4 regions of the Bacillus spongicola genome follow, and region 4 is predicted to be linked to each of the others. Evidence: riboswitches for the same ligand, from Rfam matches in the RefSeq annotation. Region 4 holds a riboswitch; each other region holds the start of a gene.

Region 1 (8,259 bases), on a different contig from region 4:
GTGGCGGCATTTATAGTATCGAAGAAAATAATCTCCCCCAAGCCACTGAAAATGCCTCAGTGCAACAAGGGTTTCTAGAAGGCTCTAACGTAGACGAGGGTCGAACGATGACCGATATGCTGAGCGCTTACCGAGCCTTTGAAGCAAATCAAAAAGTATTGCAAGCCTATGATCGAAGCATGGAAAAGGCAGTGAATGAAGTAGGACGCGTAAACTAAAGGGGGGATAAGTAGTGAATCGAACGATGATTACGGCAACGAATACGTTAAATCAGCTCCAAAAACAGATGGATATCATCTCGAATAATGTAGCCAATGTGGATACAAATGGCTTCAAACGAAGAGATGCGTCTTTTACAGAGTTACTCTCACAGCAGTTTGCAACGCAGGCGAACCTCTCCCAAGAAGCGGGTAGACACACCCCTGTTGGTGTTCGGCAAGGCACAGGGGCAAAATTAGGAGCAGTGCAACTAGTTCTCACTCAAGGAGCGTTGCAAAACACCGGACGAGAATTAGACTTTTCATTTTCTCAGAAAAATCAATTTTTGAAAATACTATCGCAAGTAAATGGGGAAGAGGAAATAGCTTATACTCGAAACGGAGCACTCTACTTATCACCCTCAGGTGGAGAAATGCTTTTAGTTGACGCAAACGGAAATCCAGTGTTAAATCAAAATGATGAGATTATTTCTCTTCCTAGTGACAGTACCTCATTCGTTTTAGAGGACGGAGGAAGACTGACGGTAGAAACCCCAAGAGGTGAAGAAATAATTGAACTTGGGGTAGTCGCGGTACAACAGCCACAATATTTAGAGCAAAAAGGAAATAATTTATATGGTTTGCCAACTACACTTGAAGTGAATCAAGACAAAGTTCTAACTGATTTAATCGGTGCACAACGAGAGAGCATCGGGTTACAACAGGGATTCCTTGAGAAGTCTAATGTCGATTTATCGAAGGAAATGACTGATTTGATTACCGTTCAGCGTTCATTCCAATTTCAAACAAAATCAATATCCATTGCTGACCAAATGATGGGACTCGTGAATGGTATTCGTTAAAAGGAGACAAGAACGATGACAGAGAAAAATATCAAACAAAAAGCGACAACACGAGAAGAGCTGAAAGAGAATAAGAAGCCCAAAAAATCCGTCCGTATTCGCTTAATTCCAATTTGGCTACGGGTAATTATTGTTACACTTTTAGTCACCGCTAGTCTTGCGGGTGGGCTAATGGTCGGGTATGGTTATTTGGGTGATGGAAAACCAACCGACGTTTTCCATAAATCCACTTGGACACATATCGGAGAAATCGTAACTAGTGATAAGCAAGAGGATATTTAAGAAAAGCACAAGGAACCTGAAGGTAGAATTTTAATATTCCTACCTAAGAAAGCTTTTTTTCATTTGCCAATTTTTTAGAAAGTTGTTTTCGCAAAGATTATGGCTTTTCGAATAAGGACATACCCCTTGATTTGTATAAGTTCGTTCTCTTTTTCTAATGAAAATTTCTCCACTTATAGATAAAAAGTAAGAAATCAGTCGAAAAAACCTTACTGCCTGTTTTTTCTTTGTGCTAGGAGCAACAAAGTTTACGAAATGAGCCTTTTGAAAAAAAAACTTTCGAATTAGATACTTCCACCATCAACTAAATCCTATAGCAACAATGTAAACGACAAGAGTCCTGAATAATGTCGCTTATTGCATCTTTTTTTGTTTTCTACGAAAATTACGGTAAACTAAAAGTAAGATGTCATTTTTCTTGATTACTTCTGACACGCATGAAGAACGATACATAGCTGATTAATAGGCATCCATTTGCAAAAAACGCACCAAAATATAGGAGGTTCCCCATGTTAGATATTCAACAAATAAAAGAAATTATTCCTCATCGTTATCCTTTTTTACTAGTGGATCGAATTACAGAAATCGAAGAAGGCGTAAAAGCGATCGGTTTAAAAAATGTAACCGCGAATGAAGAGTTTTTCAATGGACATTTTCCTGAGTATCCTGTGATGCCAGGTGTGCTGATTGTTGAAGCATTGGCTCAAGTTGGCGCAGTAGCGATGCTGAAAAAAGAGGAAAACAAAGGAAGACTCGCGTTTTTCACAGGTATTGATAACTGCCGATTTAAACGTCAAGTTAAACCAGGCGATCAACTACGTCTAGAAGTCGAAATGGTTCGTGTTCGAGGTAGTATCGGCAAAGGAAAAGGTATTGCAACGGTAGATGGAGAGCTTGTTTGTGAAACAGAAATCATGTTTGCGCTTGGAGAAAAACAAGCATAATCTGTTCTTAATATAAGGATATCCCACGTTTCAGACAATACGAAAAGATTTCCTGAAGTCTGCATATACGCTGTTGTATGAACTGCTTAGTCGACCAACACCCCATACCAATACGTCCAAATGTAAAAAGCTATGCTTTTTACATTTTTTTTATGCAATTCTTGAAGCGTTTTGGGAAAGCTAACAAAAGACCACTACACTGGTCGAGATAATAAGCAGATCGAAAGGAGATAATACAATATGAATAAAAAGTTATGGTCCATCTTAGGTGCTTCTGCACTAGCTGCAATGCTAATGATAGGGTGTGGAACTGATCAAGAACCGCCACCTGAAGATGATACGTTAATCGAAGAAGATCTTGATCTCAATGAAGAAGTTGATGATTTTGGGGATCAAGAATTGAACGAAGATACGAATGTTGAAGACGGAATGGACTTAGATCCAGCTCAAGACAAAAATACGCCAGAAGAAGAAATTCTGGAAGACCCGAAAGATATGGAAGACGAAGATCGTAAAGACGAATAGCAGCAACTAAGGCGGGGAATTCCTCGCCTTAGTTTTTTTTTCTGCTCGAATAATATAGCGCTCTTTCGTGGAAGACAGAGCTGCAAAAGGGTAGCAGGTAGATAAAGTGAGCATTTCATTTGGACTAGTTGGCAACGTGACACTGAGGTCATCTTCCTTAACAATGAACGTCTCTATAATCACATACTCGAATGTTCCGCTCGTCATTTCTACCAATAATGTATCTCCTATCGATAATTTGCCTAAACCTTTAAAAACCGTATCACGATGTCCCGCTAAAAAAATATTATCTTGTTGTCCGGGCAATTTAGTTGAGGATAAATGTCCAACACCTTTTTCTAAATCGATTTCATCGGTTCCCTCAACGATTGGAAGTTCTTTGTTTAAAACAGGAAGTTTTAGAAGGCCCACGATAGCCCCTTGAGTAAACTGGTATCTAGGAATGGGGTTCTCTTCATCCGCAAGCTGTTTCGTTTTAGACGAGAACTCAGCCTTCGATAAGGAATGTTTAGCTTCTTCAAGTGCGGCATTCGTTTGTTGATGTTGCGATAAAATAGAAAACAGGGCATAAAGAAAGAAACATGCTCCAAGAAAACAGAGAACAAGACCACTCCATCGCAACATGTTAAGCTTTCTCCTCTCTTTTATAGCGCATTAATCTAGTAAACTGCATAAATTCTCTCTTTGTTAATCCACTCCTAACAGCATCAGAAAGCAAAGATAACCACACTTTGTCTAAATAATTTCCCTCATGAACTTCTTCTGTTTTTATGAATTCATCGATTGGTATCCTTAGCGCATCAGCTATTTGTTTAAGGATCTTTAGCGAAGGGTTTTTTTGAAGTCCTCTCTCAATCGAACTAATATAGGATTTAGAAACGTTTGCATTTAATGATAGCTCATTGATGGAGATTCCTCGCTCTTCTCTTATTTCTCTGATTTTTTCTCCAATCATAAAATAACTCCTTTATATCATTATACGTTCATTATATAGAACAAAAGAGGCGATTAAAAGGGGATTTTAGTTTGTTTTTGAAAGAAAAGAAAAAAATGTTCGTTATATAGAAAAAATGCCTTTTATTCTCTCTGTTTGTACTTTATAATAGAATTATAATTCATTAAAAAGAACAAACGAGTGACATTTTTCCTGTTACTAAATGCATAGCTCGAATTATCTATCCAGTACAAGAAACAAATATATAGGATAAGCTCATCCTCCCTCGAACAGCCTTAGCCTAATATTTTCTTATCTAGCTCTTGTTAACAATTCTTTTGTAAGGCTCAATTCATAAACTTTGTTGCTTTTCGTATCAGTTTATCATCGATGATAGTACTTTGTTTCGGCTATCATTTCGTCTGTTTTTGATGGTAATCAAGAGTGAAATGGAGAATTTAGTGAGCCAGTTAGAAATAAAGGTACACCTAGCCCAGAATCAACAAGGAAAAATTGGCAGTATAAGAAAATATTAAAATGATGGGGTGCATGTAATGTATAAAAAAATGTGTTCACGTTGTTATCGTCCTTCCTTCAGTGCGACAGAGTTTGGTGACTGGCACTGCCCTACTTGCGGTCAAAACCTCACGAATAGTCCTTTCTTTAACGCGAATAGCTCCTTAGAAAAGCAATCAAGTTACATCCCAGCTACAAAAAAATTAGAAGCGTACCGAAAGCAGATGAAAAAAAGTTTGTAATACTCGACAAAATTAGCTACAGACTATGGAATTATGAAGAATTTCACCTATGGAAGGAGGGAAAATGTCACTATATAGCAAATATTGGTGATAAAAAATTCTGAAAATAAAGATTCGATAGACAAATTGTTACAAAAAATGGGAGGACACGTCTGTATAATGAGGAATATAGCAAATAACTACATCAGTTTAAAGGCAAACTCATTTAAAGATGAGGACGCAAAGCCACAGATCTACTGCTTATAACAAAATAAGCTATGATGGCTGGGTTGCCTGAAATACATCAGTATTTTAGGGGGAAGAATAATGGGGAAAATTGAACTGGATCTGGAGTGGATCCAACTAGTGAAAGAAGCTCTAGAAAGTGGAATTTCAAAAAATGAGATAAGAGAATTTTTGAAAACAAAGAAAATACCCACATCAAATGAAATGAGTCGAAATATTACAAAAAGTCTTGCATAATCTGCAAGACTTTATTTTTGTTCATTTCGCCATTTATTAAATTCGATAAATTCTTTGAATTGCTCTTTTGTGATACCAGAAGAAATAGCTTCTTGAGCAATATCTACCCAATCTGGATCGAGTGCATTGGTTTGTTTTGAATCAAATAATATTGACTCAATGGAGACATGAAGTGCAGACGAAATTTTTTCTAAAAATTGAACAGAAGGATTCTGCTGTAAATTACGCTCAAGCGCACTTAAATAAGATTTTGCGACGCCAGCTCGATCGGCTAGCTCAGTCATCGACATTTTTCTCTCCAGTCGCAATTGTTTTACACGTTCTCCAATCATAATCGACACCTCGTGATAAGTAGTAAACTACATTTATTAATAAAGTAACATATGTTAGCTATAGAGAACAAGTTCTCGTGAAAACATTTATAGGATTATTACTATTGTCCACTTGAATTAGACGTTAGTTTTGGTTTTAGTTTGATTTTTTTTCGAAAGGTTTCAATTAAGGGAGCACCTTCAAGACCTTGCTCAATCAGTTCATTTAGAAGTAATTCGGAGTAGTCTTTTGGTATTTTTTTAAGATGACCTTCCATCAACACACTAATCTTCCCATCAAGCTGCTTAATTCCGCGAATATGTATAAAGAAGGAAGCATAGTCGTTCTGAGGGTGAGTAATGACGACACGAATTTCTGTATCATCGGTGGTTTGTTGAATTTCTCGAAAGTAATCGTAATATTGACGAGAGGCAAAGGCTTCAACGAGCCACGTGCCTTTCAGATCTTCTTTATTAATAATTAGCCCATCTTCGATATCAATCGTCACAATTTCCTCTTGATCTATAATTTGAAAGGTAATAATTTTAAACGTTTTCATCGAATTCCTCCTTGGACATCATTCTAATCGGCTGCTTTCGCATTTGCTCAGTTTCCTTGACATCACTATACTACGGGTCCTCTTTTCGTATGATCTGAAGGGTGGATTTTAAAAAATGAACGATTTTCATACAGAATTTCTTCTTAAAGCAACAATTAAGAAGAATAGAGCCTTCTAATAAAAATTATATCATAGTAAAATCTGGAACACACATCTGAAAAAATTTTAAATTTGTTGGTTTGCTGAAATTTTACTAGAAAATGAATGAAAACTATTGAATTCCCCTAGCTGAATTCGGTAGTTAATGATGTAATTTTAAAAAGGAAGGAAGGAATCATCCATTTTACGTGCACCCACCTTCTCGATACAATGTGGTTAGAAGGGAGGGAGAGAATGATTAATCAAGTAACACTGGTCGGTCGACTGACAAAAGATCCAGTCCTAAAGCAAACCCGTGACGGTAAATCGGTATTAAATGTGACATTAGCTGTGAATCGCCACTACCGGAACGCTGCAGGTGAATTTGAAACGGATTTTGTTCTATGTACGCTCTGGAACAAAACGGCAGAAAACACCGCCGTCTATTGTGTGAAAGGATCGGTGGTCGGTATTATCGGAAAAATTCAAACGAGATACTACGAAAACACCGAAGGCAAACGAATTTACATGACCGAAGTATTCGGCGAAAGTGTTAAATTTTTAGGCCAAAAAACGCAACAAACGGCAGAAAATACCCATTTTACACCAGCAGAAGCTATTTTACCATAAGGAGGACCGCATCAGTGAGCAATCAAAACGAATTGAAAAAAATAGAACTACTTGTTGGTGAGCTAATTCTCAAACTAGGTCAAGCACGCTCGGAAATAGTCCAACTCCAAGAAAAAGTGTCCATCCTCGAGAAAAATACACTCACAGCATACTCAACTCTACCATTGACTCCAGTCGTAAAAGAAAATCAACTGTCCTCTTAACTTCCTCTATGCCCTCGTAATAGAGAGAAAAACATCTACCTCGTTTTAACCCTCGTCAAACTCCCCGTTGAGCCGGCTCCCCAACCGGCTCTTTTTTTGTGGATATTTATTGAGAAAACATTTTATTAGATGCTAAGAATTCGATTGATTATTGAGGCTGTTTTCGCAAAGATTGTGGCTTTTCGAATAGGAATATATTCCATGATTTGTATGACTTCGTGCTCTTTTCCTCATGAAAAATTCTCCATTTCTAGATAAAAGGTAAGAAATCAGTCGAAAAAACCTTACTGCCTGTTTTTTCTTTGTGCCAATAGCAACAAAGGATACGAAAAGAGCCATTATTAAAGGCTCCCCGTAAACGGGAAGCCTTCCAAACTAATGCTTATTTCAATGTAAGTAAGTCTTTTAAATCATGATCAGATAGCTCGGTAATCCAGGAATCGCTTTGGATGATGTCGTCGTTGAGTGCTTGTTTTTTCTCGAGCATCATGTCGATTTTTTCTTCGAGAGTACCGGATGTGATGAGCTTGTGCACGTGAACGAAGCGGTTTTGGCCGATTCGGTAGGCTCGGTCGGTTGCTTGGTTTTCGACTGCCGGATTCCACCAGCGATCATAGTGAATGACGTGATTGGCAGCGGTTAAGTTGAGACCGGTTCCGCCCGCTTTTAGGGAGAGCAGGAAGACGGGATACTTTCCGCTTTGGAAATCTTCGACGAGTTGATCTCGTTTTTGTTTTGGCATCGAGCCGTTGAGGAACGGCACATCGATGTCGAATTGTTCTTTCAGTAGCGTTTGTATCATTTCACCCATGGAAATGTATTGCGTGAAAATCAGACAGGCTTCACCAGATTCCAGCACGTTTTCCAGCACATCGACGAGCTTTGCTAACTTATAAGAGCGAGACAGCGTATGTTTTGGTTGTGGTTCCTTTAAGTATAGGGCTGGATGGTTGCAAAGCTGCTTCAGTCGATTAATCATTTGCAGAATGAGGCCTTTACGCTCAATGCCTTTGAGCTTATTTATTTGATCGAAAGTGTCCTGAATAAGCTGCTCATAAAGAGAGGCCTGCTCGGGTGTGAGCGGACAGTATTCCTTTTGTTCCAGTTTATCCGGTAAATTCAGCTCGACGTCGGGGTCTTTCTTCGTCCGGCGCAGCAGAAACGGTTTGATTTTTCCTTGAAGCTCACTAATTTTCTCACGAGAATCTTCTTTTTCAATCGGTAAAATATAGTGTTTTTGAAATTGAGCAAAGGTACCAAGGAAGCCTTTATTGGCAAAATCAAAAATCGACCACAGCTCAGAAAGACGATTTTCCATTGGTGTACCGGTTAAGGCAATATGATGACCGCTTTGGAGCTTGCGGATCGCCCGCGATTGTTTGGTTGATGAGTTTTTAATGTTTTGCGCTTCATCGAGAGCGATGGTGCTCCATTTCACCTCGGCGATTTCTT
Region 2 (8,259 bases), on a different contig from region 4:
TTGCGTATAATACACGCCATACGAACCGCCAAAATGAACGCCAACTCCTAATCGTTCATACGCAGCGCTCAGGATGTTTTGACGATGTCCCGCTGAGTTCACCCAGCCATCATGAACAGCAATCGCATTGTAGTAGCCCGCCGCAATATTTTCACCGGCCGCACGATACGTAATCCCCGCTGCAGCCATCCGCTGAAACGGCGACAAACCATCGGGGTTGGTGTGATCAAAAAACGAACGCTCGGCCATGTCTTGACTATGAGTTCTTGCAACAACTTCAATCTTCTCATCCTCTTGCAGAGTCGCCACATTATGGCGAACACGATACGCATTGGTGATGTCTAAAATTTGCCGCTCAAAGCCCTCTCTTAACGTCGTACCACTTGCCTGACGATATCCACTTTTCAAGTCTTCCTTCATGAGTTGCAGTCCACTTAATGTATTGCCGTCATACTGATCGTAATAGAACTGAAGATTCATCCCTTTGTAGAGATAGTCTTTGTTCTGAGATGAGGAGGATTCTGCTCCTATTTCTGCCAGTATTTCCGCTACTCTTGATTGGCTAAGACCTAGTTGAAGACCGTGCTCAGACGTCCAGCTATCCGAGTTAACAAATAGCGCCACAACCTCTCCTCCGCTAACGCCCACTTGTAAATACTTCGCATAATTTTGATTATAAATATACCAGTCAAAATCATAACGAGCTGATTCGATTCGTTGTGGATTTCCTAATTCAGAAAGTAATTCAGTTTCAGTGCTACCAACAGAAACTCCTTGGAAGGCGAATTCTGCGGAATCACCACTAAGATTTTGTTGAACGGTCGCTGAAACGGCATTCACGCCACCTAGAATCGTATGAGCGTCATAGTTTTCCACCAATCCTTCAACAGGATCGGGGATTTCTTCTTTTTTCACTAACAAAATCGGCGCATTTTTCGTCGCTGCTAGTACGGATCCCGCTAGAGCATCGGCAAAGCTTTCTCCGGTTGCCACATAAGCTTGAGTTGATCCCATTGGGAAGGCTTCGGTGATCTTCTTCGCTGTTTCAAAGCGATTTTCCCCACCGTAACGAGTTGGAGAAGGCAATTTCTCTTCCACTTTCGCTGAAATCACGCCATAGCTTCCAACGACAATGGTTTTGCTTTTTTGATCCGTTACTTTTTTTGTCGATGAAGGTAACGTCGCTGTATCGGTTAACACAATCGGAATTCCCTGTTTGGCCGCATACGGGGCAACAGCTAGTGCGTCCGGGAAGTTTCTCCCATTAGCCACGACCGCTTTGGATGACGGCAGGTAGCTGGCAATTTGCGCCGCTGTTTCAAACCGGTCAGCCCCGCCAATTCGGTTGATTTCACCAACGATTTCTGCTAATTCATTCTCAACCGATTCCGCAATGGCTGCTTTACCGCCTAAGAGATACACCTCTTGTACATTTAAGCGTTGCAATTCTTCCAATGTTTCACTCGGTAATTTATTTTTCGTCGTCAGTAATATTGGTGCTTCAAGCATATACGCCAACGGCCCTCCTGCTAATGCGTCAGGAAAAGTTTCTCCGCTCGCCAAGACAACCGTATTAGAATCGTCCCAGCCTGCTCGCGAAATTTCTACAGCTGTATCATAGCGGTTTTCACCACTGATTCGATTGATACTCGCATCAACACTATTCACTTCATAGGAGCTCATCACTAGGATAACTAGCAAGATACTCGCAAATTTTTTTATCAAAATACCCTCTCCCTTTCGTAAACTTCTATTCTAGTATAATGGAAGACGGTCATTATTTCTGTTCATTTTGACAAATTCTACTAATATTCTTCATTTTTGAGTATAATAGACTATATTCTAGTAAAAATCTTCATAAGGTGGGAAGAGAATTGAGAGCTGATAAGCATAAAAAAAAGAAACGTTGGATTAAAATATTCGGTTTCCTATCGATTCTTCTATTCGTAGCCGCTGGTTCGTATGTCTACTCCATTTACCATTCACTAAATAATACGATGGTGGCGATGAATGAAAATGAGGCACGAGCAAAGTCGGATAAACGTGAGGAAAATTTAAGTCTTAACAAGAAACAGCCTTTTTCCGTTCTATTGCTTGGAGTTGATGAACGACAAGGGGACAGAGGACGTTCCGATACGATGATCGTCGTGACCGTAAATCCACAGGAGAATTCCACCAAAATGGTCAGTATCCCACGAGACACCCGTACTGAAATCATCGGAAAAGACTTTGAAGACAAAATTAACCACGCTTACGCCTACGGGGGCATCGACATGTCTTTGGATACCGTGGAAGCCTTCCTCGATATTCCAATTGACTATTACGCAAAAATCAATATGGAAGGATTAGAAGATATCGTCAATGCAGTCGGTGGCGTAACCGTCCAAAACGAGTTGAACTTTACTTACAAAGGTAAGACATTCACCGAAGGTACACTAACGCTGAACGGCGAAGAAGCCCTTCTATTTTCACGAATGAGAAAAAATGATCCCAATAACGATTTCGGAAGACAAGCCAGACAACGACAGATTATCCAAGCCATCATCAAAGAAGGAGCGAGCGTCTCGTCTCTTTGGAATTTCGGCGATATCTTCAAATCAATCGGAAACAACGTGAAAACCAATCTGTCCCTCGCTGAAATGGTCGATATTCAACAGAACTACAAGAGCGCCACCCAGAACATCAACCAGAGACAACTCGAAGGCTCAGGGGCGATGATCAGCAATGGCGAAAAAGAAATCTATTATTATATTGTGGCGAAAGAAGAGCAACAAATAGTGCAGCAGGAATTGAAAAAGCATCTAAACCTTTAATAATGGCTCTTTTCGTATGGATTGTTGCTTTAAGAAGAAATTCTGAATAAAATTCGTTCATTTTTCTGAACAAGACTACCAATTGAAACGAAAAAATGACCCGTAGTGTAGCTATTTAAAAGAAGCGGAACCTATACGAAAAGCCACAAGCTTTGCTAAAACAGCCGTAATAATCCAGTCTCGCAACAAGGGCAACAGGCCGTGAATATGTACGACTTTTTAAGTTTTGTGTATCACTTTTTCCTTGTATGAACATTTCTAGTGGAGATACATGTTTTCCGCTCGATTTGGGGTAGTTTTGTTGCTCAATCTCGATTGATTGTTGCAGTAGGCGAGGTTATTTTAATAGTTGTTTACATGTAAAAAACAGGACACTCCATTGCAGCACCGTACGAAATGATCGGTAATTATCAGACGTTCTGCACCATCATTTCTTACTTCCCTATGCACCGTCTATAAACTGATAGTCAATACGCCTTCGTTCATATGATCGAAGGCGTATTGACTATCAGTCTTCCAACTTCAATAAATCCCATGAAGTAATGATCCCTAACGGTGCTTCACTCTTCTTCCCATTTTCCGTGACGATAATCGCCTCAAGCTTCTGCTTTTTTTTCTGCTTATCTTCAAAAATCGTTTCAATATCGATCACATTAACCTTATCTGAAACAAATTTGACGACGCTTTGAGGTTCATACTTTTTCAAAACGGTCACCTTCTCGTCTCTAAAGTGAACCGATTGGTCCGTTAACTGCTCCGCTACATAATTGACGATCGCTCGCTCGGTCATCAAAAAGGAAAATTTCCCGTCCTGATAAACCGGAAATTGTGAAAAGGAGTGTTGAAGCATATCTGTTAGCACATCGGTTACCAACTCGTCTGTATCATAGAGCTTTACCGGAGACGAAGCAAGTTGAGTGGCGTTCGGTGGCGACTGCAAGAATGCAGCAATTTCCTCAATTCGTGTGACGACCTCTTCGTGCGGGTCTGCGATATAATAATCTCGTTTCGTTTTCTCATGCACGAGGGCATTTCGTAAACGCGCATAGCTTTTAAGATCCTCAAAATAATGGCGAATCGACGCATATCGATGCTTTGTATCATAGAGAAGGTCAACAAATCCATGTGCATCCTTATTCGTCGACAACTTCTCGAGTTCATCATGAATTTGATTATAGGCGACTTCGAACCGCTCAACCTTCTCCGTAACGTTGTTCATCGGGTCTTTAACTTGTGGTTGTTTTTGATAAAAATGGTTCACAGAGCATCCCTTCTTTCTTATTGGATCTTTTCGTACACATTGTTGTTATCGCACTTCCGAGCCAATGGAACATTCCTTTTAGGGGGCGAAAACAGCTTTTCTATTAGAATACACGGAGACGTACTTTCCTATACTAAGCCAAGATTTTTTGGAGATTCTTGCCGGCAGGATTTCCCAATATTTTAGTGCGATGTAATAGTGCGAATTAATTCGTGACATCACTCGATTTTTCTACTTCGCGCTAGAGAAATACTTATGAAAGAAGAAGAAAATCCAAAAAAGAACCCTATCAGCAGTTGAAAAAGTTCTTTTTTCTATATCTATATTCAAAAAAGCTATATCGCTTTTTCTTCTTGATATTGGGTTGTGCTTACAAGTTCACGTTTAAGCCAGTCCATCATTTTTGCTGTATCCATATTGCCATTATTTCCTTCATCCATCGCTTTTGTTAAAAGATATTTTAGTTTATTTTGATCGTCTATCATTGAAGAACGCAAAACTAACCCTCCTAATTATTATTCTACTACTCTATATCCATTTTGGCTCAGTAAAAAACCTCTTCGATTTTTATATTATACAATTAAATTACAATTATCTACAATTGTTTTTTTATAAAGGCTCTTCTCGCATACTTTGTTGTTTTAGCATACAAAAAAGATGGAGACACTCTTTTCTTACCTCATTTCGGGTTAAAAATGATGTGAAAAGATGCCCGAAGTCATTCTTCATCACGAAATGATAGCTAATTCGAAAAGCGACAATCTTTACGAAAACAGCCTTATTAATTTACAAATAACTACTAATATTCATGACAATTTATTGATCTTCTGGCAATTTTCTACTTAATGACTTAAGTTGTGAGTTTTTTTCCCTTCTTCTTCTGCTAGATTGAGGGTTAATCAGGTAGGTAGCTTGTTGCTTATTTTGTCTGACAAGGAAGGAAGCGACTAGTCTGTAGGCAAGCTCTTGATTGATACGTTTCGTTAAAGAAGGATGCGGCTCGACTGTGACTTTCATCTCAGAAATATGAATGATCATCAACGGTTCCGCGAGATTACTAGACCAGACGCTGACTTTTGTACTTCCTTCGGTAACTGGGAGTATTAGCATAGTGGTGGGATGTGATGGTAGATTCTTTGAAGGCAGCGAACAGAGAAGTGTGCTTTGTAAAGCTAAAGCCAAGCTGGAGTGAGAATGAATCGTGATGGAACCATCTGAATTTAACCTACCGTCAACCATAATCCTGTAGCTGGACTGTTTACTGATTTTTATCGGTTTCTGGTTTGATTCAATGCAAATAAAAAACTTGGTCATTCAATCCTCCTTATCCTTAGTAATTATGTACCTACTTCACAACTATAATAGTACCATTTTACCACTCAAAACGTAACCCTTTATTTTACAATTACTTCATACCAAATATTCTATCTATTTCCAGGAATAGTATTCGACGTTTTTCAACAAATTACTATTTACCTATTTTATTTTCATAATTTCGTAGTTAAAATAGGTAGGTGGAACGAAAATGGCAGAATTGCTTAAAGGTAATGGCGCAAAGCTTAAGGAGCTAAGGTCTTTTAGACTATGCTAGCCAGCTATCGAAATCCAAGGAGGATGAGAGACTTGAAATTTTATACACCTGAAGAAATTAAAGTAAGAAAATCAAGGAATACTCGAGTGATGTACATTAGTATCTTTGTTATTACCACTTTATTTATTATCGGTGTTACTTACTTACCATACATTTTATAATGATTGAAGCCCGTTGAGCATCGGAAATTTCCGATGCTTTTATTATTTTGAGTTATTTCTACATTTTATGGAAAAGTCACCTGCGAATGCTGTAGAATAAAGAGAGGATTCTGCTCATTGGAGGATAACATACATGAAATTTAAATTTAACTTTTGGAAAAATCTGCGCCAGCCGTCTACTTCTTTTTATCAATTAGGGATGGTGGAGGCGATCAAATGGCCTTGGGCGAAGATGTTCCTACTTATTCTTTTTAGCGGACTCATTTTCACTGTGAATGCAAGCTTTGGAATAGGAACAAATATTTTAGCTCCGCATATTGTCACCAACACCTTAGGTGAACTAACCGCCCAACATGTATATTTTTTACTCGGTAGTTTACTAGCAGGAATCTTCTTCTCACTCTTCTATCTATTCTTGCCGACGATCTTTTTTTGGAGCATTTCGGAAGAGAGCTTTCACAAACTATTTATTGTCGGAATGATTTCGTTTCTCCCACTTTTAATTGAACGTGTGATGTATTTAGTTCTGGTGTTCACCTTAAATGTGGAATGGTATTATTCTCCCTTTTCACTCGGTGTAATCGCGGAAGAAATAACAAATCTAAAAGCAATTATCTATTTCGCCGGGGCAATTTCGTTATTTAAAGGATGGGCCATCTACTTGCAATTCCGTGGATTATCCCTGCTCACGGAACGAAGACCTGCCCTACTCCTATTTTATATTTGTTTCATTCACCTGTTATTTTGGGGTGCATCCACACTATTAGAATACATCGACTTTACGAGTATATTGTAAAAGGCTGTGACCATGATGAAAAAAAAGAACCTACTCTTATTATTTAGCATTTTATTGATCACCCTGAATGTCTTTTTCATTCAACGGAATCTCTCATCCATTCCGAAAATAAGTTACATTGCCGATTGGGATTATGTGGGTACTTCCACTTTGCGCGATGTGCTAAAGTCGGAGGGGGTTGTCGTCCCATTGGATGAATTCTATGTAACTATTGACGAAAATCGCTCGTTCTCTGAGATTTTCGTCGAAGAAGGCGACACAATCGAGGTCGGCACACCACTTTTCGCTTACGATTCGGATGAACTAGACGAAGAGGTGGCAGAAGTAGAGCGTCAAAAAGACGTAGTAGATGTTGAAATTAAAAGTGTTAAAACATATATTTCTAATTTAAAATCTACCTCGCGCTCACTACCAAGCTTCAACTCCACGGGGGAAGAAGATCATAGCGAAGAAAAAGCAAGTAAGCTTCAAATCGAGTACAGCCTCGATGCTGACATCGCCGCTGCGGAAGTGAAGCTCGACTTACTTGAGGCACAGTCATTGAAGTATAAAGATGAACTGATTGATTTGAAAAATGAACAATCCGGTGGAACGGTTGAAAGCAAAGTAGCTGGCATTGTAGGAGAGATCTCCTACTCATTGGACAACCCTTTTATCACCATAAAATCCGATAGCACGATGATTACCGGTACACTTTCAGAAGCCGAAACCGCTACCGTGAAGCCAGCCATGAAAACAGTTGTCACCTCTCTCGTCCTTAAGGAATCTTTCGACGGGGCGGTCAGTGAAATTGAAACCTATCCAGCTCAAGAACCGGACTCCATGACCGAAAGTCGCTACCCTTACTCCATTCTGCTGACACCGGAAGAAGAGGAAGTGAATGAATTCTCTGATAGTGACGGGGAATCTGAAGATCTTGATGCTGACGAGGATACGGAGACTGATGAAGACGTAGAAATCCCTGTTGAAGAAGCGGAAACCCTTTGGCCTGGCTATCATGTCAGCGTCGACATCATCACCGCTGAAGCAACCGACGTCAACGTCCTTCCGAAGAAAAGTGTCGAAATGAACGGACTAGACTATTTCGTCTGGGGCATCCGTCCAAATGGCTCCACGATGAAAATACACGTCACAAAAGGTCTCGAAGTCAACAACCTAATGGAAGTAAAAGACGGTATCGAAAAAGGCGACCTCTTCCTCCCAAACAAAAAAGCTATAGCCGGGGATCAATCGCCCATCATCACCCCCCTTCATCCCTCACAAGTAAAGGTGAAGGAACTGAAAGAGATGAATCGATATTTAATCATGAAGAATATTCTTTTTGGATTAGTTGAAAGATAAACTGTTTAAGAGCCTCGAGCGTTAGGGCTCTTTTTTTATGGGTTGGCGGAGGCGGGGGATGCTCTACTTTGACTGACTAATGCACATCTTCGTGATGTATGCACGACTTTGTGCCCGATATGCACATCTTTTCTCGGTTATGCACGACTTCCACAGTTTATCCCTCCTACCACCTAGCACACCCTCTCTTCCTAAAACATATGGTAAGTTGCACACATCTTTGTTCCTTAACTCTTTCTGTTTGGATTTCTGACAACTACAATCCGGCATTTTCGGTTATAATGAAAGAATATGGA
Region 3 (8,259 bases), on a different contig from region 4:
CAGGTAAGCTGCTTATTAAGTCAATAATGGCATGAACATGTTGTTCAATATGATCGTAAGTTCCTACTTTTCTAAACCATTCTAACCATTCTAAATAATCGACTTTTGTCCGGACAACTAAAGAGACTCCCTCTCGTTCAATTAATAAATAATTATCTATTTCTTCTCCGGTATGTTCTTCTATCAACGATTTGATATGATTCAGCGAAACTCGAAGCTGATTTCTAGCTTTATTTAATTCTAGATCTGGCCAGAATGTATCAAATAGTTGCTCTCTCGTCACATTATTATGGATAGCAATATAACTAAACAACTGCTTTGCTTTTCGCTGATTCCATTTACCATTTAGAGATTTCCCATCAATTTTCACGTCAAACGGAGACACGACGGAAACCTCAATCAATTTTTTGCTCATTAGTTGGTGAACAGCGGCTTCAAGGATAAATTGTAAATCATCCGCTAATTTTTCTCCAAATACAGTTTTCGGAGGCTGTATATTGTTTTCACCAATCACCTTTTCTACAAAGTCACGAACCCAATGAGCAAGAAGGTCTGCCTGATCCATCATAATGGCATTTGAAGAATTGGGAACGATTAGAAAACGGTCCTTATTTAAATATTTCATATCCAATAGATGAAGTTTTGGTGGGTAGATTGGGTCATATTCTCCGACAATATTACAGATTGGAACCGAGATTGAGTTAAATGTTTTTGCGGTGTAGTTAAGAACACTTTCACCGCATAATTTGTAAAATTTTATATATGCATCTTCATTCACTGTCTCGTACATATTCTTAACATTTGAAATTTTTTTCTCATCTTTATAATAAAATAAACTATTCACTAAAATATCTACTAAATCATTTTTCTCTTTCATGAACATCTTCATCCGCCTCGAGAGCTCTTTCTCTCCGAGTTCTTGCGGATAGAATATAGGCGTTGAAATTAAAACTAGTGATTTCAGATAAGGCTTTCCCGCCGAAGCTAACTCTAGACCAAAATTCCCACCTCCACCGTATCCAACAAAATGAATCATTGAAATATGAAGTTCATCGAGAATACTTTCAAGCTCTCTACTCAAAAACTCCCAGGTCCATTTGGTCAAACGATAGTCTTTTTGATTCGATCCATGCCCTGGGAGATTATATCGAAGAACATGAAAATACGGTTGAAGTAATTTAACTGTTGATGTCCAAATATTCATATCCAACCCTAAACCATGTACAAGTAAAATCGTCTCAGCATCCTTATTTTCACAAGGGTGATAGTCATAATAAATTGGACGATTATTATCTAATAACGTAATCGGCATTTGTATCTCTCCTACTAAAATTCCCTATTAGTAATCATAGCGTGAACCGATTCCAAATGATAGAAGAAAATGAACAAAATTAAACTAGACTCATATATAGTCAATTTAATCAACATTATTTATCCCTAAAAAAAGTCATTAATATACACTTTGATGGAAATTAATAAAGGGTGGCATAATAGATTTAAGAGAAATTAGTAATAAGGAGCTTGTTATGAATCCTCTTTCTGATTATGAACAAAAATTAATTGAAATCACTCAAAACAGAGTGCACAACTACCAGTTAACTCATGAAGCTTGGTTTGATTATGTTCTATTCACTCCGATGTGGTGGCTGTTGATTGCGATTACGATCTTCCCTTGGATTGTTTGGTACTACCTAAAACCTAAATTAGAGTATGCTCGACTTTTATACGGGACTTTTTTCGTGATAGTGATTGCTTCAATAATGGATTACATAGGAATCGCGACCGGAGCATGGTATTACCGTTACCCCTTAGCCCCTTTCACTCCTGAATGCATCCCATGGGATATTACAGTCGTCCCAGTCAGTTTATTATTCTTTTTACAGGTAAAAAAGGGTGTTCATCCGTTTCTGAAAGCAGTTATATGGGGAGGAGGAGCAGCTTTTATTGGCGAACCTTTTTTAGAATGGATAGCCTTCTATCAGCCCCTTAAATGGAATAGTTTTTATTCCTTCTTTATTTATGTAGCACTTTATATGACTGCTCACTTTTTTGCATTTAAAAATAGCGGATTTGAAAAATGTGAAGTGCATCCTCAACGATAAGAAACCTTTTCTATTTAATAAAGTCGCAATAGTATTTATATACTTATTTAACAGGACAAGATGCTTCTCTGTATTCCTCATTAACATTTTTTTAAGGCTCTATACGTATACATTGTTGCTATTTCACCTAATTTTAGATTCCATCCTTCATTTTGTTGTTTATATTCAACAAAAAACAGACGAAAAGGACCCCAAAGCAAAGCTACCTAACAGTTTATAGACTGATTCGACAAGCAACAACCTTTGAGAAAACAGCCTTTCCTATTGAAAAATTCTTCATTTCTAGATAAAAAGGAAGAAATCAATTTAAAAAACCTACTGCCTGTTTTTTCTTTGTGTCAAGAGCTACAAAGTATACGAAATGAGTCTTGAGAAAACAGCCTAATTTAAACAGAAAGGATGGGAATTCCAATGAACTCCCATCCTTTCTTAAGATAATTTCTAACTAAATTTCATATCAAATATGTCATCGAGCAGAAAAATCATCAATATCGCGATGATTTAATACACATCTTGTTTTGGCTTACGCACCAAACTCATAATACCAGCAATCAAGAATAAAAGCGCTGGTAACCAACCAAAGAGTAAGGTCATCAGAGCAATGATGACCGCTCCGATAATCAACAAAATTCCAGCCAATTTAGGTTTTTTATTGCCTTTTAAACTAAAAATCGCAATAAGTCCTATTACAAGTCCAATGACCCCAGCTGCAACGATAACCCAACCAGCACCCCCAATCATTTCAATAAATTGAGTTGGGTTCACATCTGCCAAATCTGGGTCTGTTGTGAACTCAGCTTCTATGTCGGCAAGAACCTGTTCGTTTTGCAATAAAAGAGCAAAAAACCCCCCCGCAAAAGCCATTAATACACTGGTAATTACCCCAATAACGGATAAAACAATTTCTACTGTTCTTTTCACTTACCTGTCCCCCTTTAGGATGTTCACTACAACTATAGATACGTATGATCGACGGAAAGGTTTCAATTTCTGCCATCCTTTACGGAAAATCACCCTGTATCAGTTCCTTCTTATTTTGATCATAAACAAGAAAGAAATATTGTAATCTTTGTACCAAATACAATATACCAAATTTCCCATTCAGTTTCAGCAGAAAATTCAATATTTTTCAAATTTATGACATTATTATGAGCTAAACTATTCGATATCCTAAAAAGCTTTTGTGATGGTGAATATACTCTCTCTCATATGGAACATTTCAGGAAAACCCACTCTTCCTTCCAATTTTACTTTCTCTGGTTTGATTGCTTAATCGTATTCTAATCCCATGAAATAAACGAATAGATTCCTACAAAAAAACTCAGCATTAATGCTGAGTTTTTTGTCTCATCTGAAAAACATCAATCGTTTGTTGCAACTCTTCAGCTAAATCAGATAAAGAATGTGCAGATGAAGAAATTTCTTCCATAGCCGCAAGCTGTTCTTGACTTCCGGCCGAGCTTTCTTGACTCGCTTGAACGCTTGTCTCAGCTATTTCTTTCACATTATTAATTGAATCAACAATATGCTCGCTTACCATTGTCATTTGCAAAACGGCTGCAGATACCTCCTCTACTCTTGTTGAAACATCTGTGATGGAATGATCGATAAGTGCAAAAGCCTGATCTACTTGTTTTGAAAAAGTAATACCGTGTTCCACCTGTTCTGTCCCAGCATTCATGGACAAAATGGCCTTTTTCGTCTCAGCTTGAATATTTTCAATCATATTTGTGATCTTTTCCGCTGCATTACGTGAACCTTCTGCTAATTTTCTTACCTCATCCGCAACAACGGCAAAACCTTTCCCATGCTCCCCTGCTCTCGCCGCTTCAATCGCTGCATTTAGGGCGAGCAAATTCGTTTGATCCGCAATGGTTGTAATGACCTCTGTTATACTCCCAATCTCCGAAGACTTCACACCTAATATCTCGATGATTTGTGACGTGTCATCGACATTTTTTGAAATTAAATTCATTTGCTTTACTACATTTTCAACATTAGCTGAGCCTTTTTGAGTAGATCGTATCGATTCTTCAGTACGCTGAGACATCTCAGAAGCTTTTGAAGCGATCTCATTGATACCTGTTGACAATTGATTCACTGCAACCGAGACATCATTGATGCTTTGTAACTGTTGCTCGGCTCCTGCAGCTGAATTTTGAGCTAATGCTGACAGATGATCGGTAGCTTTCACGGTTTGATCCGCACTCGCATTAAATTCTTCTCCTGAAGCTGCCACTTGGTGAGTAGCTGAACGAACCGTCGAAATGGTTCCATTTAAATCTTCAACCATTCGATTTAAGGAGGTCACCATCTCTCCAATTTCGTCACGATTTTTAATATTTATTTTATCCACTGCCAAATTTCCAGCAGCTACTTCCTTCAATACTCTAGTCACTCTTCTAATCGGCGTAGCAATGAGTCTTGTCATGATAATGACAATAACAATTCCAGCTATGGTGGCTAAAACCATAAAGAACATCGTATTGGTTCTCGCTTGTTGAAAACTTGTTGAAACTGCTTCCTTTGAAGAAACGATTGAGTTTTCATTGATTTCAACAATTTTGGCGATATTTGCTTCAATGCTCGTGATGGTGATTTGCGCTTCTTGTTGTAAGCGATTAATCGTAATCATGTTATATTCCCCTTGGTTAAGAACCTGATCTACAATTGTAATCGACTTATCTCGATGCGCGGTAAGATTAGAAAATAATTGCTGTTCTTTCTCATTATCAATATATTGTTGATAATGATCATATAACTCATCAAAACGCTTCTTATTTTCTTCTAATTGTCCTGAAAATTTCTTCATATCTACATTATGATTGGCTCGTAATGCATTTGTATATTCAAGTAAAATACCATAGGTTAATTCATGCGCCCCCTTAATTTCTAGGACTGATTCAATTGCAGGAAATTCATTTTCCGTCATTGAATTGACCGACGTACTCACTCGATTCATTTGCATAAGATTGAAAGCATTTCCGACTAGCATTAAAAATAAAATAATAATAAATCCCGTTATAATTTTCTTCCTTATGCTCATGTTGATTCGAAGCTTTTTGAATTTCTTCACCTTAAACTCCCCCAATTCTCCAGCGATATTGATGTTATCTTTATTTTAGCTGATATTCAGGCAGATGTTCAGAATTTTTTATAAAAAAACAAAAATTTCGCGTTATATCGTGGAAATTCTATCTTTTCACTTACATGGTTTTAGCAAATAGACACATATAGCTTGAATCAAACAAAAAGAATATTCTAATAATCAGGCAAAAAAATTTTATATGTTAAAATACCCCTACATTTACATTTTAAGGGCAAACCAATCGAAAGGTTGGGACGCAAAGCTATAGGGGCTACTCTAATTGGAACGCCAGCCAGCTGCTTCACATTTACTGTGTTGCCTTCATTCCTATAGGCATTTTTTTCTATTTTATTGGTGGTCCGCATGAAATTTTTTATGAATTTAAAATTTAGAAGAAAGATCATTTTACTAGTTTTATTTTTTACCGTCATTCCGCTTATCATCACGACCTGGATTAGCTACAAACAAACCTATGGCGGCATAAAGGACTTAACATTTACAGACCTAAACTATATGGTGGGCTTACAAGCAGACACCCTATCCAATTACACTGAAACGATAAATTCAGGCAATGAAAATCAAACCACTATCGCAAAGCTCGTTAGCGGCATAAAAGAAAAATACTACGAACCAAATGGGATGACTGGATATGCATTTATATTAGATGAAGCCGGAAATGTTATTCATCACCCTAATCCTGATACAATCGGAACCAGTTTAATTCAACACAGCTTTGTTGAAGAGATGGTAACTAAGAAGACAGGATTTATTGAATATGATTGGGATGGCGGCAAGAAGGTGATTGCCTTCAAGGAGCTTCCGAACGGTTGGGTTCTAGGAGTGGGGAGTTACCTACACGATATTATGCAGCCTGCTACGAATATTTTCAAAACGCTAATACTTATAACCATTATTGTAGTTATCCTAACATTCATTATCATCATTCCCGTTACCTACTATATCTTGAGACCGTTTAATCAGCTAACGTCCGGAATGAATCGTTTTAAAGAAGGGGATTTAACGGTCTGGCTTCCGGTTCACTCAAATGACGAAATCGGGCAAATGAAAATAATTTTTAATGAAATGACTAGTCATTTCCATATCATTACAAAAACCATCCAAAATTCCTCTGATAAACTATTACAATCGTCAGAAGAGCTGATGGCAAGTGCTGAAGAAAATACAGTAGTCGCTGACAATATCATGGTTAACATTCAAGATATTTCTTCAAGTGCAGAAGCACAAACAAAGCTTTCAGACGCAAATCATTCAACGATTCTATCGACTAACGAAACAATCCAGCAAATAAAAGAGAAGATCAATGAAACAAATTCCTATTCCATTGAATCGAAGCAACAAGTCGAGAGTGGACATCAATCCGTCCAACAAGTGTCAACAGAAATGTATAGTATACCAACCACCATAAAAGATACAGAAAAGATAATGGACAACCTAGAACATCACTCACAAAATATTGCGGTTGTCACACGTCAAATTGAAGAAATTTCTGAACAAACGAATCTTCTCGCACTAAACGCAGCAATCGAGGCTGCTCGTGCAGGAGAGCATGGGAAGGGATTTGCTGTCGTGGCTGATGAAGTCCGCCGATTAGCCGAGCAAGCCAAAAATTCTTCTGGTGAAATCGCAAGCATCCTTCATACCGTTACGAATGAAATAAGCACTGTCAGCTCTTCGGTTAACTCGTCTTCACATGCCGTTGATCGTGGCTTAAATGTTGTCCATCAAACAGCCGAGACATTCACCAATATTTCAAAGGTATTCACTTTATTCACAGATAATTTTAAGACTATCCTTTTCTCTATTGACCAAATTGCCTCAGAATCTGAAACAGTCGCTCGGCACACACAAGGCATGGCCCAAATGGTGAGGGAAACGGCAGCCTCTACTGTTCAAGTGTCAGCAAGTCAAGAAGAAATGACTTCTTCTATGGAACAAATCAGCTCTTCCACCCAAACGTTGACCGCAATGGCTCAAGAATTACGTTCAATTGTTGATCAATTCCATATTGAGTAGAAGAGTACATAAAAAAAGAGGGAGGCACTTAGTACCTCCCTTCTTCTATCAACTCTTTAATTTCTACTTAAAAATAAAACAGACTCCTTAAATAGGAGTCTGTTTTTGCAAAGGCTAATTATGCTTTTTGAACGTTAGCAGCTTGTGGTCCGCGTGCGCCTTGTTCTACTTCGAAAGATACTTCTTGACCTTCTTCAAGAGTTTTGAAACCTTCGCCTTGGATAGCTGAGAAATGTACGAATACGTCTTCTCCACCTTCAACTTCGATGAAGCCGAATCCTTTTTCTGCATTAAACCATTTTACTTTACCGTTTTCCATATTTGTTGCCTCCTAGTGCGTGTTACACACAATGTATTACTATTCTTGCTCTAAATGATATCCAGGCGAAAAGTATCATTTTCTTCCCATATCTACCGAACAAAAATAATTACTAATAAGGATAACAGATAGATTTTCAAATAGCAAGTGTTCTAGCATACTAGAATTTCGTTTGACATAACTAGTTAATTTTCAACAATTTTCGCATCCGCACTACTGACGATTCTGCTTTCCCTACTATAAAAGTTGATACTACTATAGGTTTATAGCAGTCTCGACTATTTGTCCTAGTTACAAGCGAAAGTCATCGGTAGAAAAATTTGTCAGTTTAAAGGTTGAACTTTAGTTTTCTTTTAAATAGGCTGTTTTCGCAAAGATTGTGGCTTTTTGAATAAGAAGGAATCCTTTGACTTGTATGACTTCGTGCTCTTTTCCTAATGAAAAATTCTTCAGCCTATCCTCAAAAAACTGTCCTAGCTAATTGACTTAGTAAGAATTTAGTAGAAGACAGACGATTTTTAATACAATCCAACTTCCGCTTCCAATGCCCCTCCTGTAATCAAGTAATAGAACTGTCGTGCCTCCTCCCCGTACAATCTGGCTACTTTTTCTTGACTTGCTTGATATCGATAAATCGACAAAGTCTGATTTTGATGGATAGAGATTTCATATTCATTCATGATAAAATCCATTCCGATAACTAACCCATTATTATT
Region 4 (8,259 bases):
TTAGGTATGACCCATTATACATACCAGCCTACTATCCAAAAAACCCCTATTGATCAGTCTAAAGTTGTTTTACATGTAGATGAAGCGGGAAATCTCGTGGCCGTGAATGGAGAATTTCACCCAAATGCACCAACGAAAGTCAAGCAATCAAAAAAAATAAAGAAAACCAAAGCGGTTGAAAAGGCATGGGATCACATAAAGGTAGATCGGAATGAAGCGAATACACAGTTGGATACGCCAACGGGAGAGTTAAGCTCATTAACAGAAAAAGAAGAGCTAGTGGTTCTTGCAGAAGAAGGTAATTACACACTTGCCTATCGTATTGAGCTTCAGTTTACCAATCCTTACCCTGCAAATTGGAATATTTGGGTGAATGCTGAAAGTGGGGAGGTAATCAAAGCAAATAATGAGGTACATGAAGCGACCGGAACCGGAACAGGGGTTTTAGGAGATTCAAAGACTTTAAATACTTATTTCTATAATAATACGTACTATCTGTATGATGTTACCAAGCCAATGAATGGAGTCATCCAGACCTTAGATAACTACAATGGAACAACAAGTAGCTTGCCGGGGTATTATATGACAGATTCAGGAAATACGTTTTACAGTGAAAGACAAAAAGCCGGTGTAGATGCCCATTATTATGCTGGACAAGTATTCGATTATTTCTATGACACATTTGGCCGTGATAGTTATGATAATAATGGTGGCGATATAACATCAACGGTTCATTATGGTAGTAATTATAATAACGCGGCATGGGTTGGGAATCAAATGATCTATGGTGATGGCGATGGAAATACGTTCACTTATCTATCAGGTGGGAAGGACATTGTAGCCCACGAATTAACACATGCTGTCACAAGTACAGAAGCAAACCTAGTCTATGAAAATCAGCCGGGGGCATTAAACGAATCTTTTTCTGATGTGTTCGGTTATTTCCTAGATTCAGAGGATTGGTTGATGGGAGAGGACGTATATACTCCGGGAATCTCAGGAGATGCACTTCGAAGTATGTCAAATCCGACGCAGTACAATCAGCCTGCGCATATGAATAACTTTCAAAACTTACCGAATACTCGTGAAGGCGATTGGGGCGGAGTTCATATTAATAGTGGCATTCCGAATAAAGCTGCCTATAATACAATCAATTCTATCGGTAAAGCGAAGGCTGAAAAGATTTATTACCGTGCACTTACCGTCTATTTAACACCTAATAGTCAATTTTCAGATGCTCGTCAAGCACTTATCCAATCGGCACAAGATTTGTATGATTCGAGTACAGCCAATTCAGTCGCAACAGCTTGGGATAGTGTTGGAGTTTTTTAGAAGGCTGTTTTCGCAAAGATTGTGGCTTTTCGAATAAAAAGGAATCCCTTGACTTGTATGATTTCGTGCTCTTTTCCTAATGAAAAATTCTTCATTTCTAGATAAAGAAGAAAAAATCAATCGAAAAAACCCTACTACCTGTTTTTTCTTTGTGTCAAGAGCAACATTGTATACGAAAAGAGCCTTTTAAAAAAGATAATTTTGTGAGGATAGGCTCATAAAACGAAGAGTAATTACTACCTGTTTATCGCTGTGCTAGCATCAACTATATATGTTCATTGGTATGGGCTGTCCATTTAGTCGCTTTTCGGCTAGTGGACACTCTTTTTTTTGCCGCATTATTCGGTGGAACACCAGGTCAAATGAAGTATTTGCAATCTGGAGCAATTCTTGTTGGCACGACGATTCTAGTCATTCTTCTAGCTAAAAAACGAATTAAAGGAATTCCAGCTAGTCTTGTTCCATTAATAGGCGCTAGTCTTTTTGCGGTTGCCTTATAAGAAGTCGGTTGGTTAATAGACATTGAATTTATCGGGAAGCTACCGAATTCATTGCCAATGATACAAATACCCATTCTTGATTCAGGAATAATGGTGAGTCTCATTCCATTCGCTTTAGCGATTGCTGTACTTGGCATCGAATCACTTCTAACCTCAGTGGTAATGGATAAAGAAACAGGAACTAAGCCTAAGCATAACAGCAATAAGGAGCTAATTGGTAATGTGATGAGTGGTCTTTTGGGGGGCTGGCAGGTGCCGGCGCAACAGTTCGCTCAATTGTCAATTTACAAAGTGGAGGGAAAACGGCTTTATCAGCCTGTTTCCATAGCGTATTTTTAGTTTTGAGTCTAGTTGGAACCGGTGGACTTATTGCCTTTGTTCCACAAGCTGTTTTAGCGGGGATACTTATCTATACGGACTTTACGATGTTTGATTGGGAGACGGTTAAAAAAGGAAGAACCCTTTTGCTAGATGAAGTGATCGTCATAGCGACAACGATGGTTTTAACAGTAGTTGTTGATTTGATGGTGGCTGTTGCGGTTGGTGTCGTCTTGACCTATGTATTCGATTTTGTGAAAAAGTCATCTAAAGCGGTTCAGTAAAGGTCGATTCAATCGTGAATGACGACAGCTCTACTTCTTGAAAAAATTAGAGAGACATTTGAATAAGGTGAGAAGTGATTCTTTTAGTGATAAATCTTCTAAACAAGCGTGTAATTGTTGTATAATAATGTAGAGTAAAGCGAGAGTTCCTTTCCAAAGTATGGTGTTTACTTTAGTCTAAAACCAAGAGAATGAAGAAGAAAAGTCACGTATGAGTGATAGTAAGATAAAGTTGAAAGCGAGTGGAGCAATATGGGCCGTAAATGGAATAATATTAAAGAGAAAAAAGCGTCAAAGGATGCGAATACAAGTCGTATATACGCAAAATTCGGAAGAGAAATCTATGTTGCAGCCAAGCAAGGAGAACCTGATCCAGAATCGAATCAAGCACTCAAAGTAGTTCTAGAACGTGCCAAAACATACAGTGTACCCAAAGCCATTATCGACCGTGCAATCGAAAAAGCAAAGGGTGGTTCAGAGGAAAGTTATGATACCCTTCGTTATGAAGGCTTTGGACCGAACGGATCAATGGTCATCGTTGACGCTCTTACAAATAATGTGAATCGTACAGCATCAGATGTCCGTGCTGCTTTTGGTAAAAATGGTGGAAATATGGGGGTAAGTGGTTCGGTTGCCTATATGTTTGATGCTACTGCTGTTATCGGCCTGGAGGCTAAAACAGCAGATGATGTACTTGAAATATTAATGGACGGGGATGTAGACGCTCGTGACATTATTGAAGAAGAGGAAGCTGTCATCATTTACGCCGAACCGGATCAATTTCATGCTGTGCAAGCTGCCATGAAAAATAATGGTGTAACCGAATTTACCGTAGCTGAGCTAACGATGCTAGCCCAAAATGACGTTACTCTTGATGCAGACGCTCAAGAGCAATTTGAGAAAATGATTGATGCGATCGAGGATCTTGAGGATGTACAACAAGTGTATCATAACGTCGATCTAGGAGAATAAGTTAAGAAAGCAGACCTTGTCTTTCAACAAGAGGTCTGTTTTTTTATAACCTATTTAGGATTGGGTTGTATTCTAGTAAAAGGCAGCTTCCGCAAAGGTTGTTGCTTTTGGAATTAGTCCATAAATCTCGTAAGCAATCGACTTTGGGGGATTTATTGTATCAATTCTAAACCTGAGGAATATCGCCTCATAGGGTTTAGAGAGACTGTAGTTATGATAGGAGAAGATATTTCTAAACAGTCAAAAATTATTGCGTATTTCGACCTACTCCCGTATGCTGAAGGTAGTTAAATAGATGGTGATGGGCAAACTTGTCGAAAGGCAGGGACGCAAAGATATGGGTCGTCGATGAGTGCTAAACTCATACCGATCGCCAATCTGCGAAACCTCCCATCCCTCATTTCGTAGATGGAGGGATTTTTTATGAAGAGAGTCGTTATTTTGTTTTGTTTTTTAGTGTATACTTTGCTTTCACCTCTTGCTTATTCTCCGGTTCGTGCGGAATTAGAAAGTCCTTTTTCGCAGATTAATACCTACCAAATTTACTATAATACCCCCACAGATGAGATTCTCGAAAATATGAAGGATTATGATTTAGTGATTGTTGAGCCTCATGAGTTTACTGTTGATCAAATCCAACAATTGAAAGACAGTGGTACGATGGTGCTCGGATATATTAATACAATGGAAGCGGATGAATGGAATATTGAGTTTATGAATCAGCTTCACCAGGATGATTTCTATTATGAAGTCGACAAAAGAGTATTTTATCCTGAGTGGAACTCATATTTAATGGATATATCGTCCCCTCATTATCAAGAGTTATTGCAGCAAGAGATTAACAATCAAATCATACAAAAAGGATTTGATGGAATTTTTCTTGATACGGTTGGAGATATCGACAATGAATTTTTGGACCAGCCTGATGTGTTAGAAGCACAAAGAGCAGGTATGGTTTCGTTTTTGAAAACGGTAAAGGAAAAGTATCCTCAACTCCCTTTATTACAGAATTGGGGATTTGACACATTGAAAGAAGCGACAGCCCCATATGTCGATGGAATCTTGTGGGAGAATTTTGATCAAAATGTGATTGCAAATGACGAATGGGCCCAAAATACCATTCAGACATTAAGAGAAATGAAGCAAGAATATCCGCTTGAGGTGTTTACGGTCTCCTTTTCAGAAGGAGAATGGAGTAAAGCATTTGCTGAGGAAAAAGGATTTGTTCATTACTATGAACCCGAAAGTTTTGATGAATTTACTTGGAATGATTTTGCCACATCTCCAACTATTTCTTCAGAAAATGGTTTGGCGCAAATTAGAGAGTACCAAGTATACTAAGGAGCTCCCAAAGAGTGGATTTTGCAAGATATGAAGAACTTTGATTTAGTCATAGTGGATCCGTATCATTATTCCAAGGAACAAGTAGAACATATTCAATCGGCTGGAACCAAGGTAATTGGATACATCAGTACAACAGAAGTCGGAGGCTGGAATTCTTCTCTGTTAGCGCAGTTTGAGGAAGATGATTTTATTTGGAGAAATGGAGAAAAGGTAACGTATAGCTGGGATGCGTATTTAATGGATCTTACTTCACGACATTATCAAGAAATAATGAAACAAGAAGTAGACACTCAGATTCATCAAAAAGGGTTTGACGGCATACTTCTAGACTCTATCGGAAATCTTGAACAGGAATTTACGGATGAAGCGAGAACAAATCAGGAAGATGCGCTTGTTTCCTTTATCAATAATATCAAGAAGGATAAGGTGCTCATCCAAAATGGTGCATTTGATGTTCTTTCAACCAAAACGGTCCCCTATATCGACGGGGTCTTATGGGCTTTTTTTGAGAAAAATAAAATTCAACGGAGTTCATGGTCCCAAACTACTGTAAATCAACTAATTGAATTACGTTCTATTCATCAAATCTCTGTCTTCACAATCTCGTTAAAAGAGGAAGCAACCCAACAATATTCAGATGATCTTGGTTTCACCCACTACCATGATCATAATAGATTTATGAAATGGTAAAGCTGTTTTTTTCGCTATTTAGACATTGCGATATAGATAGACGACAGGGAACTTTTTGAATCCTTTTAAACCAGAAGCCTATAAAATGAATTTTCCATTCATTTTATAGGCTTCAACCACTAGTTATCCAAATAAGTATAGTTTGGAAATAAAGATTGATAATTTGGAATAAAGCTTGAACAAACATCCTGTTGAACTATTGGCGGGATGTTTTTAATTTTTAATCGGTCCAGGTTCTTGAATAATAGCTAACAATGATAAATAATGTGTGCAAAGACTTGTATAAAGAAATAGATAATTTTTATTGAGGTGATAAGCATATATGGAATTACCAACTAAAATGGGACTGAATGCTGAGGGTTATATTATTAATCCAACAGCGAAAGAAAATGTTCAAAAACAATTTAAACCAGTTATAAATGCAGTTATAGACTTATTAAGACAATTGTTGAAGGAAAACTTACACAGTATATATGTGTACGGAAGTATTGGTAGGGGTGAAGCAAAATAAGGTATTTCTGATTTGGATTTAACTGTTATTGTACATTTCCCACTACCATTTGGTGAGATAAATAAGCTAGATAACGAAACGAATCATTTACTAAATCATTTTAAAACTGTAGTAAAAGTTGATTACGATTTGGGAGGTTTAAAGGAGGTCCTAGCTGAAGAAAATCTGTACGAATGGGGATTTTGGCTTCGTCATATGTGTACTTGTCTTTATGGAGAGGATTTATCTCAATGCTTTGAGCAAATGAAACCAAATGAAAAAATTAGTTCAGCGTTAAATAAAGACCTACTTCCATTAATCAGTAGCTATCGAAAGGAGCTCTTAACCGAAAAAGTGTCTAAATCTAAAAAGAGATCGATGTTAAAGCGACTGATAAGGGGAGTATACCTAACAATTAACGTTAAAGATGAAAGTTGGTCGACCAGCATTGATGAAAACTTAATGATCATCCAACAATATTTCCCCAAGGAAGTTCTTTTTCGCAAAGTGGCACCAATGCTGCATACAGAAGATGAAATTTCTAATCAAACTCTTTTAACAGTCTTAGAAGATTTCTTAGATTGGTTTATAAAGAGCTAAATATTAATCTTGGTATGAAAGTAAAAAAAGGCTTTGTTCGAGCTTTACGCTGATTTTGTACTTTTAAAGTAGTTGAACTAATTTATTGATTACTAACGGCGTTTTCGCAAAGTTTGTGGCTTTCCGGAAACAGCCATAAATTATCATGAAAACGTTGCTGTCTTCAAATGTAGATCGAGTGAAAAGGTATGGGGGGTGCACGTTAGGCGATGAGAAAATGAACTATAGGTTTTTTAGGTTCTTGCTAATCGTACGGAGGGTTGCTGGTGTGTAGAAATCTGCATGTGGAAGTCGATTTATTTCAATCGGCGGTTTACGCAGGGGTAAGTACAAGCTAAGAAGACAGCCTAATAGAAAGAGATAATTTCTGATGCGATTTATTTGTCCAATTTTCATAGTTTAGCATTTGAAATAAAAAAGGAAAAGAAGGAATCTTGTTGAATACTATCGAAATATAGTGAAAATTTACTACTAATAATCTCTATATACCGTGATTAGAGCGGATATATCCACTTGAGAGCGGAAGAGGAAGACTGAGAATAAAATGAAAACGCTTACTCTTTGTTTCTCGCTCATATACACCTAACTTATTCTATTCGCCTTGAAACTAATTTCAGGCATGTTACGATTATTAGCGGGATTAAAAACGAACGAAAATAATCATAAATGGAGAGATTGCCCTTTGTTAAAAAATAAAAAAGTCGCGTTTATTGGTGCAGGATCGATGGCAGAAGCGATGATTTCAGGCATTGTTGAATCTAAAAAAATACCGTCAATCAATGTGATTGCGAGTAATAGAAGTAATCAAGATCGTTTAATGGAACTAAATGAAAAATATCATATTCGTACGACTCCTTCGAGTGAACTAAAGCTTAGTGGTGTGGATATTATCGTCTTAGCGATGAAACCAAAAGATGCAGAAAAAGCTTTAGCTTCGATTCAACACTCTATTCAACCTCATCACCTCGTATTATCTGTACTTGCGGGAATTTCAACATCGTATCTCGAAAGCTTTTTGCCAATGGGTCAACAGGTGATCCGTGTCATGCCGAATACATCAAGTATGATGCGTGAATCTGCAACGGCTATGAGCCTAGGAACGAATGTAGACGAAGAAAGTATTAAAGCCTCTAAATCCCTTCTTGCTTGCATCGGGGAAGTATACGTTATACCTGAAAAGCAAATGGATATCTTCACTGGCATTGCCGGAAGTGGACCAGCATATTTCTACTATTTAATGGAGCATATTGAAAAAGCGGGTGCAGAAGCTGGCCTTGAAGGTGAGCTTGCACGTGAAATTGGAGCTCAAACCATTCTCGGAGCGGCTAAAATGATTATGAATCAAGATGATTCACCAGCCACCTTACGAAAAAAAGTTACATCACCAAACGGGACAACAGCAGCTGGTTTAGCGGCGCTACGTAAGCACGGCGGAGGTAATGCAATTTCACAAGCCGTGAAAGGTGCGGCCAACCGCTCGAAAGAGTTAAGTGCAGAATTACAAAGAGAACCAGTTTTAGCAAGATAATAAGGTTGAAAAGAGCGAAAACAGCAGCTGTTTAAGCAAAGAATGTTGCTTTTCGTATCAGTTTATCATCTTTGATGGAAATCAAATGTGAAATGGAAAATTTAATCAATAGTCGGATGAAATAGCCGCAATATATGCGAGTAGCGCCTAAATAACAGAGAAAACACCAGGAGGGGTTAGATGACTTCATACACCGGAACG

What was found. A riboswitch is a leader RNA that binds a small molecule or an ion and turns the genes downstream of it on or off. The one in region 4 is predicted to bind cyclic di-GMP.
Region 1: it holds a riboswitch for cyclic di-GMP, as region 4 does, so the genes downstream of both, U8D43_RS10805 (anti-repressor SinI family protein) here and U8D43_RS09685 (glycoside hydrolase family 191 protein) in region 4, are expected to answer to the same signal.
Region 2: it holds a riboswitch for cyclic di-GMP, as region 4 does, so the genes downstream of both, U8D43_RS10765 (hypothetical protein) here and U8D43_RS09685 (glycoside hydrolase family 191 protein) in region 4, are expected to answer to the same signal.
Region 3: it holds a riboswitch for cyclic di-GMP, as region 4 does, so the genes downstream of both, U8D43_RS20915 (cache domain-containing protein) here and U8D43_RS09685 (glycoside hydrolase family 191 protein) in region 4, are expected to answer to the same signal.

The regions. Positions count from the first base shown of each region.
Region 1 is NZ_JAYKTS010000013.1:100,109-108,367, reverse strand. Features, by position in the region: gene U8D43_RS10840 (flagellar hook-basal body protein) at 1-218, shown strand, start outside; gene U8D43_RS10835 (flagellar hook-basal body protein) at 233-1,060, shown strand; gene U8D43_RS10830 (DNA-directed RNA polymerase subunit beta) at 1,076-1,342, shown strand; gene fabZ (3-hydroxyacyl-ACP dehydratase FabZ) at 1,852-2,286, shown strand; gene U8D43_RS10820 (hypothetical protein) at 2,527-2,811, shown strand; gene srtD (class D sortase, LPxTATN-specific) at 2,818-3,435, opposite strand; gene U8D43_RS10810 (helix-turn-helix domain-containing protein) at 3,437-3,766, opposite strand; cyclic di-GMP riboswitch class I at 4,688-4,780, shown strand; gene U8D43_RS10805 (anti-repressor SinI family protein) at 4,810-4,965, shown strand; gene U8D43_RS10800 (helix-turn-helix domain-containing protein) at 4,977-5,297, opposite strand; gene U8D43_RS10795 (YwpF family protein) at 5,399-5,836, opposite strand; gene U8D43_RS10790 (single-stranded DNA-binding protein) at 6,230-6,604, shown strand; gene U8D43_RS10785 (hypothetical protein) at 6,619-6,807, shown strand; gene U8D43_RS10780 (DEAD/DEAH box helicase) at 7,190-8,259, opposite strand, start outside.
Region 2 is NZ_JAYKTS010000013.1:88,447-96,705, forward strand. Features, by position in the region: gene U8D43_RS10740 (cell wall-binding repeat-containing protein) at 1-1,725, opposite strand, end outside; gene U8D43_RS10745 (LCP family glycopolymer transferase) at 1,875-2,813, shown strand; gene U8D43_RS10750 (hypothetical protein) at 3,322-4,074, opposite strand; gene U8D43_RS10755 (hypothetical protein) at 4,410-4,571, opposite strand; gene U8D43_RS10760 (hypothetical protein) at 4,891-5,388, opposite strand; cyclic di-GMP riboswitch class I at 5,592-5,677, shown strand; gene U8D43_RS10765 (hypothetical protein) at 5,960-6,622, shown strand; gene U8D43_RS10770 (efflux RND transporter periplasmic adaptor subunit) at 6,635-7,963, shown strand.
Region 3 is NZ_JAYKTS010000006.1:167,496-175,754, reverse strand. Features, by position in the region: gene U8D43_RS06665 (alpha/beta hydrolase) at 1-1,312, opposite strand, end outside; gene U8D43_RS06660 (CBO0543 family protein) at 1,527-2,102, shown strand; gene U8D43_RS06655 (DUF4064 domain-containing protein) at 2,604-3,023, opposite strand; gene U8D43_RS20925 (methyl-accepting chemotaxis protein) at 3,430-4,395, opposite strand; partial or broken gene U8D43_RS20920 (HAMP domain-containing protein) at 4,390-5,148, opposite strand; cyclic di-GMP riboswitch class I at 5,412-5,494, shown strand; partial or broken gene U8D43_RS20915 (cache domain-containing protein) at 5,554-6,267, shown strand; gene U8D43_RS20910 (methyl-accepting chemotaxis protein) at 6,634-7,224, shown strand; gene U8D43_RS06640 (cold-shock protein) at 7,343-7,543, opposite strand; gene U8D43_RS06635 (hypothetical protein) at 8,062-8,259, opposite strand, start outside.
Region 4 is NZ_JAYKTS010000011.1:105,008-113,266, forward strand. Features, by position in the region: gene U8D43_RS09665 (M4 family metallopeptidase) at 1-1,332, shown strand, start outside; gene U8D43_RS09670 (hypothetical protein) at 1,695-1,832, shown strand; partial or broken gene U8D43_RS09675 (SulP family inorganic anion transporter) at 1,890-2,434, shown strand; gene U8D43_RS09680 (YebC/PmpR family DNA-binding transcriptional regulator) at 2,687-3,406, shown strand; cyclic di-GMP riboswitch class I at 3,701-3,792, shown strand; gene U8D43_RS09685 (glycoside hydrolase family 191 protein) at 3,830-4,747, shown strand; gene U8D43_RS09690 (endo alpha-1,4 polygalactosaminidase) at 4,778-5,440, shown strand; gene U8D43_RS09695 (nucleotidyltransferase family protein) at 5,763-5,951, shown strand; gene U8D43_RS09700 (nucleotidyltransferase domain-containing protein) at 5,964-6,530, shown strand; gene proC (pyrroline-5-carboxylate reductase) at 7,213-8,058, shown strand; gene proB (glutamate 5-kinase) at 8,239-8,259, shown strand, end outside.